DNA from 3 places in the Undibacterium sp. Ji83W genome. Region 2 is predicted to be linked to each of the others. Evidence: predicted binding sites of a transcription regulator. Region 2 holds the regulator's gene; each other region holds the start of a gene.
The links. The regulator sigma-54, encoded in region 2, starts transcription at its own class of promoters, with help from an activator protein. The targets are predictions, from matches to a motif close to TGGCANGNAANCTGCTTT.
Positions count from the first base shown of each region.

Region 1 (4,320 bases), on a different contig from region 2:
TACTGCCAGTGACAAGAAGACTGCCGTCTGGCGTGTACACCGCGACATTTACGTTGGCAGCAAATGTTCCGGCTGTCGATAACAAAGACAGGTATTGCTGCCCTACACCCTCAAACAGAAGCACGATTTTCTTACCAGCTGTGCTTGTCGATACTTTCGTAGCAGGCGTATTGACTAACAACCGCCCCGCATACCCTATATCCGCCGAACTCACACCAGCTGGCAAACCATAGAAATCACTGGAGCTGATAGCCTGCCCGTAAGGCGTAGAGATGGAAATTTTCCCCGATACTGGCGACGCTGGTGGCGAGGTCAGCAGGCTGCTGCTTGTGGCAGAAGACACTGCGGCAAAGCTATTGCCAAAGCTGACTTTGTTGTCGGTTTTATTCAATTGATAGTTGCTGCCACTGACAGTCACCACCGTGCCATTACTACCCATAGTAGGAGTGAAGCCAGTGATAGTGGGAGCTGCAGCGACACCAACCACAAAATCTGCACTGCTGGTGGCCAGGCCATTGGCGTTGCTGATCGTGATCTTGCCTGTCGCGACATCTGCTGGCGCGTTTGCTGTCAGGCTGTTTGCTGTGGCGGCTGTCACCGTTGCGGGCTTGCCATTGAATTTGACGATGTTGTTTGCGGCTATGGCATCAAAACCGCTGCCAAAGATGGTGACCGTTGTGCCAGCACTACCACTAGAGGGAGAAAATTCGGCAATGGCAAGTGCCGTAGTGGCGTTCTTTTGTATGTTCTGGATATTGCCAACGGCATCATAAGTGTATTGCACACTGTTGCCATCAGCCGCTACCACGCTGACCAAACGGCCAAGTTTGTCATACACATATTGGACTTCAGCAGCCAACGCAGGTGATGCGAGATGACTACCCAGGCAAAATACCAGCAACAGTAAGGCCCGCTGGGGCCGCGCTGTAAAAAGCTGGATGACCATGCTCCATGCTGCCAACACAATTGCCAACAAGTGTAAAAGGCCATGTTTCAGGCAAAACCGGTGCTGCATTGTCATCCCTTTGCGTTCATCCATTGTCAGCATCGGGGCTGAAGTCCGTAAAGATACGGACGAACAATAGTTAATTTATATTTAAGTCATGCATTCAGCACAACTATAATGCAAAGAGAGCAAGCTCACTTATTTATTTTTTACTTTTATTGTCTTAAAAATCAAGACTTCTGATGAAAAATATGGCAGTAATTTAATATCCCCACTCACGGCTGCCAACACTACATCATTTGGACATTGGGGCTGATGAAAGATGCTTGGGCAAAGGTGCACTGGTCAGGGATTTTAAAAATTCAACCAGGTCTGCTTTTTCCAAAGGGGTGAGTATCAGCGGCTTTTGTGATTCGGCACTGCGGTAATAAATCTCCATTTCAACTGCGGCTTCCAGCGTGGCGACGCTGCCGTCGTGCATATAGGGTGCGGTCAGCGCGACGTTGCGCAGACTGGGTGTGCGGAATTTGGCGATGTCTGCGGGTTTGAGTGTGACTGCAAAACGGCCCAGTTCTGCGATGTCTTCATCGCTGAGTACTGCCTGGTCCAGGCTGATTTTTTGTTCTTGCGCGCGCACCAGGCGTTGTGTCAGTTCAGGTAGGCGGGCTTCAATCTTTTTAAAGCCTACGCCCAGGCCATGGAACTGGTTGTCGGCGAACAAGGCATGCGTCTTTTCTATCTTGTGGCAGTTGATGCATAGAGCACTGCCCATGAAAAGTTGCAGGCCGCGTTGTGCAGCGGGGCTGATGCTGGATTTGTCTTGCTGAAAGTAATAGCGGTCAAACGGGCTGTCACCTGCTACCAGGGTGCGCTCGAAACTTGCCAGCGCACTGGCGACTTGTTCGAGCCTTATTGCGGCTGGCTTGATGTTATAGGCTTGCTGTATCAATGCGCGGTAAGCTGGAGCTTTGCTTAAACCCGCGAGGATGGCTTGCTGGTCTTGCAGGCCATGTTCACGCGGGTTTAAAAATGGATCAATGGCCTGGGATTCAAGCGTGCTGCGGCGGCCATCCCAGAACTGGCTTTGATTAAAGGCTGCATTGATGAGGCTGGGGGTGTTGCGGGTGCCAATTTGTCCCTTGATACCTTCTGCCAGTTTTTTACCATCGCTAAAAGCCAGTTGCGGCTGATGGCAAGTGGCACAACTTATGGTGCCGTCACGGCTCAGGTTTTTATCAAAAAAGATCTGCTGGCCCAGTTTGCTTTTGGCGACATCTGCTGCTTGTGCCATGTTTGGCAAACCCGTCAATGCCTGTTGATTGCGGTCTTCAGAAACCGCCAGGCGGCAAGTGGCTGACAACATCAACAGACATAGTAGTGCTCGCATTTTGTTAGGCATACAACCTGAGCTTTGATAGAAAAATGAACATTGTACTATCGTCGGTTCAGCTAATCTGGTGTAGTGTCAAAGACCACCCCGCTCTTTTTGCCAGATTTCTTGAGTAGGACTTACGCAAAATTGTCCCAGCAAGGCGTCAGCGACGAAGACAGTACTTTAGTACGGCTAGGAGCTGCAACGCAGCTGGGGCAGTTTTGCGTAAGTCCTACTGATAACGACAAAAAAACCACGCTACGGTTAGCCACAATGTTATCTGGCACGTTTCTTGATATGCTGTAATGGAACCGTAACCAAGAGACTAGAACATGGCCAAGTTTTTCAATGAAATGCACGCCTATGATGCCGCTGTATCGGGTGGCGCGGGCGGAGAATTGACGCGGGAACATTACCGTGAGTTTTGCAACTGGCTGGCGCAGCAACCGGCCGAGCGATTGAAACGCAAGCGGGCCGAGGCGGACTTGAGCTTTCGGCGTGTGGGTATTACTTTTGCCGTGTATGGTGATGATGCGGGTACGGAGAGGCTGATCCCGTTTGACATCATCCCGCGCATCATTCATGCGGGTGAATGGGCGCAGTTGCAAAAGGGCCTGGCACAGCGGGTGCAGGCGCTGAACATGTTCATTCACGATATTTATCACGCCCAGAATATCATCAAGGCGGGCATTATCCCGGCTGAACAAATCTATAAAAACGCTCAATATCGCCCTGAAATGCAGGGTATTTCGGTCGCTTCTGACATTTATGCCCATATTGCAGGTGTGGATATTGTGCGGGCTGGCGAGGGTGAGTTCTATGTACTTGAAGATAACTTGCGTGTGCCGTCCGGCGTGTCTTACATGCTGGAAGACCGCAAGATGATGATGCGGCTTTTTCCTGAGCTGTTTGCGCGTAACAAGATTGCACCGGTTGATCATTACCCTGACATGTTGCTGGATAACCTGCGCTCAGTCGCTCCTATGGGCGTGGATAACCCTACCGTGGTGGTTATGACGCCGGGCATGTATAACTCTGCCTATTTTGAACATGCCTTCCTGGCCCAGCAAATGGGTGTGGAACTGGTAGAAGGCCAGGATTTATTCGTGAATGACAATGCGGTCTTCATGCGCACCACGCGTGGGCCCAAACGTGTTGATGTGATTTACCGCCGTATTGATGATGACTTTCTTGATCCGCTGGCTTTCCGGCCTGACTCTTCTCTGGGTGTGCCTGGCTTGTTGTCGGTGTATCGCGCTGGCCGTGTGACGCTGGCGAACGCAATAGGCACGGGCGTCGCAGATGATAAATCGATCTATCCGTTTGTACCGGACATGATCAAGTTTTATCTGACTGAAGAACCGATTTTGAACAACGTGCCAACTTACCAGTGCCGCAAGCCCGAAGACTTGTCTTATACCCTGGCGAATTTGGGTGAACTGGTGGTCAAGGAAGTGCACGGTGCGGGTGGTTACGGCATGCTGGTAGGCCCGGCTTCGACCAAGGCGCAGATAGAAGACTTCCGCCAGCGTTTGCTGGCCAAGCCTGATGGTTATATCGCCCAGCCTACGCTGGCATTGTCGGCCTGCCCTACCTTTGTTGAGAGCGGCATTGCCCCGCGCCATATTGATTTGCGTCCTTTTGTGTTGTCTGGCAAAACTATCTCGATGGTGCCTGGTGGCCTGACGCGGGTGGCCTTGCAGGAGGGTTCGCTGGTCGTCAACTCATCGCAAGGCGGTGGGACCAAAGATACCTGGATACTTGAAAATTAAATCAGTAGGACTAACGCAAAACCGCCCCAGCTGCGTTGCAGCGCCTAGCCGTACTAAAGTACTGTCTTCGTCGCTACGGTGTAGTTGGGGTTTCGGACAATGTGTTGTCCGCCAACGTAACGAACATCCCTTACAAGGGATGTTTCCTAAAGCGATAGCCTTGCTGGGACAATTTTGCGCTAGTCCTAGAAAAAATTTAAGTTGGGAGAAAATATATGCTGAGCCGTACC
Region 1 is NZ_JBMPOZ010000037.1:13,551-17,870, forward strand. Features, by position in the region: gene ACO0LD_RS30580 (IPT/TIG domain-containing protein) at 1-946, opposite strand, end outside; gene ACO0LD_RS30585 (cytochrome-c peroxidase) at 1,242-2,333, opposite strand; gene ACO0LD_RS30590 (circularly permuted type 2 ATP-grasp protein) at 2,651-4,090, shown strand; gene ACO0LD_RS30595 (alpha-E domain-containing protein) at 4,306-4,320, shown strand, end outside.
Region 1: a site for sigma-54 is predicted at 2,600-2,617, ahead of ACO0LD_RS30590 (circularly permuted type 2 ATP-grasp protein). Genes of this name have one in related genera too.

Region 2 (4,320 bases):
TGCAAGCATATCTGACATGAAATCCCACATGACCATAGACCGCTTCCGCATCTGGCTGGCCGTGATCCTGCTGGGTGTCCTGACCCTGGGTACTATCTGGGTCATGGAGGTCATACGCCGTAATGCCAACGACGAGCAAAACCGCAGCTCGGCCAGGTCAGCGCCTGATTATTATGTAGAGAAATTCAATTTCATACGCCTGTCGAATAATGGCAAAGCCAATTACCACATCACCGGCGACAGCCTGGTGCATTTGCCGCGTACTGACAATATAGAAATCAAGCACCCGCAAATCAACAGCTTTGACCAGGACAGGCCGCCCCTGCACCTGCGTGCTGACCTGGCCGTGGTGTCACAAAAATCATCGCTGGTCACACCCAGGCGCGAGCATGATGAAGTTCACCTTCATGATCATGTCAGCATGGAAAGGCCAGAGGGCCTGAGCTCACAATTCGTGCGCGTGGAATCAGATTATCTCTTGCTACTGCCGGATGATGATATCGTGAAAACCGACAAGCCAATATTGATCACGACCGGCAAAGCGGTATCCACGGCGACTGGCATGATTGCCAATAATTCTACCCAACATCTGTCGATGCTGAGCAAGGTTCACATTCAACTCAAGAAGCGTGAAGCAGCTCCCAAAGCAGACAGCAAATAATCAAGAAAGCGAATATGCGTATGATCAATACACCATTCAGCGTCGCCCGCTTATTTAGCCTGGCCTGCCTGAGCCTGGCCTGTGTTTCTGCCCATGCAGAAAAGGCCGACAGTAATAAAGAGACCATCATCGAAGCCGGTTATGGCGAGAGTGATGGCAAGACCAGTGTGCGCAGACTGTCCAAGGGTGTCTCGCTGGTGCGCGGTACACTGAACGTCAAGGCAGAAAATGCCGTCGTCACCGAAGGCCCGAATGGCGATCAGTTTGTCGTCCTGACTGGCGGCAGTAACCGCAAGGTCAGCTTCCGCCAAAAACGTGATGGCGGCCCTGATCTGTGGGTAGATGGCGAAGCTGACCGTGCCGAATACAATCAAAGTACAGAAATCGTCAAATTCATTTCCAAGGCCAAGGTGCGCTACCTGGAAGGCAAGCGTGTCACCCAGGAACAAGAAGGCGAATACCTGTCTTACGATAGCAAGAATGACTTTTTCATCGGCACCAACTCGACCAGTGGCCAGCATGTGGATGGTTCTGGCAGCCTGAAAATCATCTTGCAACCAAAACCAGAAAAACAGGCTAATTAAGATGACAGTACAGTCCAGCAGCACCTTGCTCGTCAAGGGCCTGCAAAAGCGCTATGGCGCGCGCCAGGTGGTGCGCGATGTTTCCCTGCTACTGAAAAGCGGTGAAGTAGTGGGTTTGCTGGGGCCGAATGGCGCAGGCAAGACCACCTCGTTTTACATGATCGTTGGACTGGTACCTTCCGACGCCGGGGATATCACGATTGATGATGTGAATATTTCACAACTGCCTATCCATGAGCGGGCGGTACTGGGTTTGTCTTATCTGCCGCAAGAAGCTTCGGTATTTCGCAAGCTGACGGTGGAAGACAATATCCGCGCCGTACTCGAATTGCAAAAAGACAGCGAAGGCAAATATCTTGGTGCCAAGAAAATTGAGCAAAGGCTCAATGCTCTGCTGGCAGATTTGCAGATAGAAAAAATACGCGAGAGCCAGGCGCTGTCACTTTCAGGTGGCGAACGCCGCCGGGTAGAGATTGCCCGCGCTCTGGCCACCAACCCCCGCTTTGTGTTGCTGGATGAACCCTTTGCTGGTGTTGACCCGATTGCCGTGATCGAGATCCAGCGCATTGTGCGCTTCCTCAAGGAACGCGGCATAGGCGTGTTGATCACGGACCATAATGTGCGCGAGACCCTGGGTATCTGTGATCACGCTTACATCATTAATCAAGGCGCGGTACTTGCCAGTGGCAAGCCTGACGACATCATACAAAATGAATCTGTACGTCGCGTTTATCTCGGAGAACATTTCCGGATGTGACGGGAATCATCATGAAACAAAGCCTGCAACTACGTACCTCACAACATCTGGCCTTGACGCCGCAATTGCAGCAATCAATACGATTATTGCAGTTATCGACTTTGGAATTGCATCAGGAGCTGGAGACGCTGCTGACTGACAATCCCATGCTGGAACGCGTCGATGATCCGCTCGACCACGCCGTGCGCCTGCTGGCCGACGGTGCCATCAATACCAGCAGCACTTCTGCCGATGCCGGCATGGAAGCACCCGCAGCAAGAGAAGACAGTGACAGGGCTGCTGAACCAGTGGCGGCTGATGCTGAAACCGTCATCAGCAATGACAGCACTACCTCCAGTGAAGAAGACTGGGGCTTTGATGACGTGCAGCATGGCAGCAAATCAGGCGATGATGAAGATGGCCGCCCGCAACTGGGCGCAGCCCATGTCACCCTGCGTGAACACTTGCTGGAACAGATGCGCCTGAACCTGCGCGAACCACGTGACCGCGCCCTGGTCGAGCTGATGATAGATGCGCTGGACAGCAATGGTTACCTGACTGAAACACTGGATGAAATACATGCCAGTTTGCCACTGGAACTTTGTGTAGAACCAGAAGAGCTGGCTTTTGCCCTGAACATGCTGCAAAGCTTTGACCCGGCTGGTGTCGGCGCACGCAGCCCCTCAGAGTGCCTGGCATTGCAAATCAGGCGCTTGCCCAAGATCGCTTTTGTCACGCGCAGGCTGGCGTTGCAAATTGTTGAAACGCAACTGACTTTATTTGCGCAAAGAGATTTCACCAAACTCAAGAAAATCCTCGACTGTGATGATGAAGATTTGCGCGATGCACAAACTGTCATCCGCATGTGCAAACCCAGGCCCGGCATCGCTTTTGCTGCCGATGAATCTGACTATGTGGTGCCAGATGTCATCGTCAGAAAATCGGGCAATGGCTGGCAAGTCATGCTGAATCAGGACGTCATGCCCAGGCTGCGGGTAAGCAGCATGTATGCCAACATCATGAAACAAAACCGCGGCGAAGCAGGCATGGGCGCACAGCTACAGGAAGCGCGCTGGCTCATCAAGAACATGCGGCAACGCTTCGAGACCATATTGCGCGTTGCACAAGCGATAGTCGAAAGGCAACGCAATTTTTTCACGCATGGTGCTGTTGCCATGCGCCCCCTTGTTTTGCGCGAAATTGCTGATACACTAGGATTACACGAGAGCACTATCTCACGTGTTACAACTCAAAAATACATGTTGACCCCACATGGCATGTTTGAGTTGAAGTACTTTTTCGGCAGCCATGTCGCGACGGAAACAGGGGGTGAAGCATCTTCCACCGCGATACGTGCACTCATCAAGCAGTTGATAGGAGCAGAAGACCAGAAAAGCCCACTCTCTGATAGCAAAATTGCAGACATGCTGGGTGAACAGGGCATGGTAATTGCCCGACGGACAGTTGCCAAATACCGTGAAGCCCTGAAAATCCCCCCAGTCAGTTTGCGTAAATCTTTGTAAGCAGTCCTTGTAATCACGGTTTGAATTGCTATATATGATTTAGCTCAAGGCAAATAAATGCCATGCGCTTATTGTTAAAGCAAGTAACATCACTATAGGAGCACAGTATGAATCTCACCATCAGTGGACACCACGTCGAAGTAACTCCTGCAATTCGTGAATATGTACATACCAAACTAGAACGTATCAGGCGGCATTTCGACCAGGTCATTGATATCGCCGTCATCCTGACGGTGGACAAGCTCCGGGAAAAGGAAAAACGACACAAAGCCGACATTAATTTGCATATCAGCGGTAAAGATATCCACGTTGAAAGTCTGGCGCATGATCTGTATGCAGCAATCGATGCACTGGTAGACAAACTTGATCGCCAGGTCATCAAGCATAAAGATAAAATGCAAGACCATCAGCACGACGCCATCAAGCACATACCTGATCCGGCCTCGGCTTCATAAGACCCCAGTCCTTACCCGAACAGGGTTGTGGACATCCAAAACAAGGACGCTAGAAGGCGTCCTTTTTGTTGGGTGAATGGTTTCTTGTAGGTCTAGTTTCTGACATTTAAAATAAATAATTTACTTTTATTGTCGTTTGTCACATACGCTGCTTAACAAGCTGCGAGTTAGTTGATTCACGGCATTTTTATTATCGTCATTCCAGCGTGCTGTTAGCTGGAATCCAGTGGCGTTCGTTGCATGCCGTGTTATTTGTTACATGCCGTGCGTTGATTAAAAAGATTCCACTCCGTGGATACAAGCCGGGTCTCGGCCCGGCAGCCGAAATACTTTCTTTGCGTCGCCAAAGAAAGTATGTAGT
Region 2 is NZ_JBMPOZ010000034.1:33,589-37,908, forward strand. Features, by position in the region: gene ACO0LD_RS30155 (KdsC family phosphatase) at 1-20, shown strand, start outside; gene lptC (LPS export ABC transporter periplasmic protein LptC) at 17-661, shown strand; gene lptA (lipopolysaccharide transport periplasmic protein LptA) at 676-1,245, shown strand; gene lptB (LPS export ABC transporter ATP-binding protein) at 1,247-2,002, shown strand; gene ACO0LD_RS30175 (RNA polymerase factor sigma-54) at 2,014-3,504, shown strand; gene hpf (ribosome hibernation-promoting factor, HPF/YfiA family) at 3,612-3,959, shown strand.

Region 3 (4,320 bases), on a different contig from region 2:
TTGATCTTGGTGACAGTGGCGTCGCTATCGTTGCAATCGCCGTGTTTATCGGCCACTTGTGGCCAGTGTTTTTCAAGTTTGTTGGCGGCAAGGGCGTGGCCACCGCAGCCGGTGTATTGATCGGTATCGATATCTGGCTGGGTGTGGCAACGCTGGTGAGCTGGATGATGGTCGCGTTTGCCTTTCGTTATTCATCACTTGCAGCTTTGGTTGCGGCGATTTTTGCGCCTTTTTATTACGGCCTGCTGTTCGGCCCTGATGTCAAAATGCTGTCCATCGCCATCATGAGTGCCTTATTGGTATATCGCCACAGCCAGAATATCGCCAATCTGATTGCTGGCAAGGAAAGCCGCCTTGGCAGCAAAAAGACGGTAGCAAAAGAGGCCAAGAAAAGATAAGTCTTAAAGATTGTAAATAAATCTAGATTATTCTCTGCCCCTCATTTATGCTTAAAAAGCTCCATGCTTTTTATCCATCAATGAGGGGTTTGCTTATGCTGACGCGATTCGTGAAACTTTGGATGGCTGGATTTTTATCCCTGAGTCTGATGAGCTTTTCGGCCTTTGCGGCGGAACATGGCAGTGCCAACGAGGCCAAAGCCATGGTGCAAAAGGCCATCGATGCAATGAAAAAACATGGTGTCGAGGCAACCATCACAGAAGTCAATAAGCGCGATGGTCAGTATCAGGACCGCGACTTGTACGTGGTCGTGTATGACATGAATGGTAAAAATCTCGCCCACCTGAATCCCAAAATGGTCGGCAAAGAGATGATGGACCTGACCGACGTCGATGGCAAATTCTTTATACGCGAGCGTATAGAATTAGTTAAAGCCAAGGGTAAGGCCTGGCAGGATTATAAATTCGTCAATCCCACCACGAAACAAATAGAGCCCAAATCCATGTATGTGGAAAAATTCGAGAATGTTATCGTTGGCTGTGGCATCTATAAATAGTCTTGCTTGGTCTTGGATAAGATCAAGCCGCAATCAATTCTTGCAAAGGCCAGCGTGGTTTGACATTAAAGCCATAATCCCGCGTTGCCAGGCCGGGATTGTTTTTCAGGCGCATGGCTCCTGCAAAGGCGATCATTGCACCATTGTCGGTACAGAATTCCAGCTCCGGGTAATACACCTGAAAACGTTTCTTTGCGGCTGCGGCGTTCAAGGAGGCGCGCAACTGCAGGTTGGCACCGACGCCACCAGCGATCACCAGACGCTTCAAACCACTTTCCTTCATTGCAGTCATGCATTTGGCCGTTAGTACCGCGACGATGGCATCAACAAAGCCGCGTGCAATATTGGCTTTATCTTGTTCGCAGATATTCGCAGGGTGATTTTTCACGACCGTCAATACCGCTGTCTTCAAGCCAGAAAAGCTGAAGTTCAAGTCTTTGGAATGCAGCATGGGGCGTGGGAATTGATAAGCAGCAGGGTCACCAAATTCTGCCATGCGTGAAATTGCCGGGCCACCTGGATAAGACAAGCCCAGCAATTTGGCTGACTTGTCAAAGGCTTCACCGGCAGCATCGTCCAGAGTTTCACCCAGTAACTGGTAACGGCCAACGCCGTCAACACGCATCAATTGCGTGTGTCCGCCAGATACCAGCAAGGCGATAAAGGGAAACTCCGGTGGCTGGCTGGCCAGCAATGGTGACAGCAGGTGACCTTCCAGATGATGCACACCCAGTACAGGCTTATCCAGCGCCATAGCCAGGCCGCAAGCAACCGAGGCACCAACCAGCAAGGCACCGGCAAGGCCGGGCCCCTGGGTATAGGCAATTGCATCGATGGATTGTTTGTCTACGTTAGCCTTGCTCAATACTTCAGTCAACAAGGGCAGGGCACGGCGTATGTGATCGCGTGAAGCCAGTTCCGGCACGACTCCACCATATTCCTGATGCATGGCGATTTGTGAATGCAGGGCATGGGCAAGCAGACCACGCTCTGTGTCATACAGGGCAAGACCGGTTTCGTCACAGGAGGATTCAACGCCGAGAACTATCATGTTTGTTTCTAAGTGGGGAGAGAATTAAGCCATTGCCAATGCCTGCAAGAACGCAATACGCTGCTTGTTTTCATTGCATGCCAGAGATTGGTGCGATTCTTGCTATGACTCATAGAACGTAATTATATCTGGCATGGGCCACAAATGCGCGGCAAAGCAAATAATGACGATGCGACAACACTGACCTCACCCAGCCTGCGGATCGTGGTGGTGAATACTGTTATCCAGCGTGAAGACGAATTGCAAGAGCATGCTCAGGCGCAGCTGGCGCGTTCACGTGCCTTGCGCATAGGCTTGCTGCAAGCGGGTTACAACATCATTGCCGTTATTCCTGGCGATATTTATATGAGTGAGCGTATCGCCCAGTTGCAGCCCGACATGATCATCATTGACGCCGAATCTGATTCGCGCGATGTACTCGAGCACATGGTCATGCTGACCCGCGATGCCCCACGCCCCATCGTCTTGTTCACCGAAGATGGTAGCCAAACCAATATGGCCGCCGCCATGGAAGCGGGTGTGTCTGCCTATGTGGTCGCAGGTTTGCAGTCTGAGCGCATCAAGCCTGTGCTGGATGTTGCGATGGCTCGCTTCAATGCGGATCAAAAGCTGCGTAGTGAATTATCTGATACCAAGGCCAAGTTGCATGAGCGCAAAACCATAGAGCGGGCCAAGGGTTTGTTGATGGAGCGTCATCATCTGTCGGAAAACGAGGCTTATCAAAAAATGCGCAAACAGGCGATGGAAAAAAACCTCAAACTGGTTGACCTGGCGCAACGCATGCTAGATGTGGCGGATTTGCTAGGAGGGTAAGTCCAGATTTGTGCGTGTAAATGGTGCGTTGCGTCATTTAGGTGCGAATCCGATGTGGATTTTTAAGGAAGTTTTGTTTTGCAGGGATGGTCTGAGGATATAAATCCTTGTGTTTAAGCTGGCACGGCAATTGCTGTATCAAAAGAAAGCGCCAAAGCTGGTGCTTAAGAAAAAATGTGAGTCTGACTAACGGCGGTCACCTCACAAGACAAAGGTGTCTTTCCACACGGTTTTCCGTGGTGGAACGACACCTTTTTTCATTATAGAAATTACTTTAGCTGGAGTGCAGACATGTCGAATCAGGAAACTTCTATCAATCTCATCAAGACGCAGGAAGAAAATGAACCGAATTTCAAACGTCGCAGTTTCTTGCAAACTGCTGCACTGGCAAGTGGGGCAGGCATCATGGGCTTGAGTACAGGTGGAGTATGGGCCGCGGGATCCGATAAACCAGAAAAAGAAGAAGTACATATCGGCTTCATTCCGCTCACTGATTGCGCTTCGGTGGTGATGGCATCAGTACTGGGTTTTGATAAAAAATACGGTATCAAGATTATCCCCAGTAAAGAATCTTCCTGGGCCAGCGTGCGTGACAAACTGGTCAATGGTGAACTCGATGCAGCCCATGTGTTGTATGGCCTGATCTATGGTGTGCAACTGGGCGTAGGCGGAAATAAAAAAGACATGGCCGTGTTGATGACGCTGAACAATAACGGCCAGGCAATTACCCTGTCAAAAAAACTGGCAGAGAAGGGCGCGGTTGATGGTGCAGGTTTGGCCAAGCTCATGCAAACCGACAAACGTGAATATACCTTCGCCCAGACTTTCCCCACAGGTACCCACGCCATGTGGTTGTATTACTGGCTGGCTGCACATGGCATCAACCCCATGAAAGACGCCAAGGTTATTACCGTGCCACCACCACAAATGGTGGCTAATATGCGGGTTGGTAATATGGATGGTTATTGCGTAGGTGAGCCCTGGAATCACCGCGCAATTGCGGATGGCATAGGCATCACGGCAGCAACTACACAAGACATCTGGAAAGACCACCCTGAAAAAGTATTGGGCACTACGTCAGAATTCGTACAGAAATATCCCAACACTGCACGTGCAGTTGTCGCCGCGATCCTGGATGCCAGCCGCTGGATCGATGCATCCTTGTCCAACAAGACCAAGATGGCAGAAACCATTGCCGACAAGTCTTATGTAAATACCTCGGTTGATGTCATCAATCAACGGATTTTGGGACGCTATCAAAATGGTCTGGGCAAGACCTGGGACGACCCTAACTACATGAAATTCTTTAACGATGGTGCGGTGAATTTCCCTTATCTGTCGGACGGCATGTGGTTCCTGACCCAGCATAAGCGCTGGGGTTTGCTCAAGGCTGACCCTGATTACCTGGCAGTAGCGAAAGCAGTCAACCGCATCGATGTGTACAAGGACGCGGCGGCCATGGCCAAGGTATCTGTTCCCAGGGATGTCATGCGCAGCAGCA
Region 3 is NZ_JBMPOZ010000016.1:71,106-75,425, reverse strand. Features, by position in the region: gene plsY (glycerol-3-phosphate 1-O-acyltransferase PlsY) at 1-398, shown strand, start outside; gene ACO0LD_RS22570 (cache domain-containing protein) at 494-955, shown strand; gene tsaD (tRNA (adenosine(37)-N6)-threonylcarbamoyltransferase complex transferase subunit TsaD) at 978-2,006, opposite strand; gene ACO0LD_RS22560 (ANTAR domain-containing response regulator) at 2,151-2,819, shown strand; gene ACO0LD_RS22555 (CmpA/NrtA family ABC transporter substrate-binding protein) at 3,111-4,320, shown strand, end outside.
Region 3: a site for sigma-54 is predicted at 2,095-2,112, ahead of ACO0LD_RS22560 (ANTAR domain-containing response regulator). Genes of this name have one in related genera too.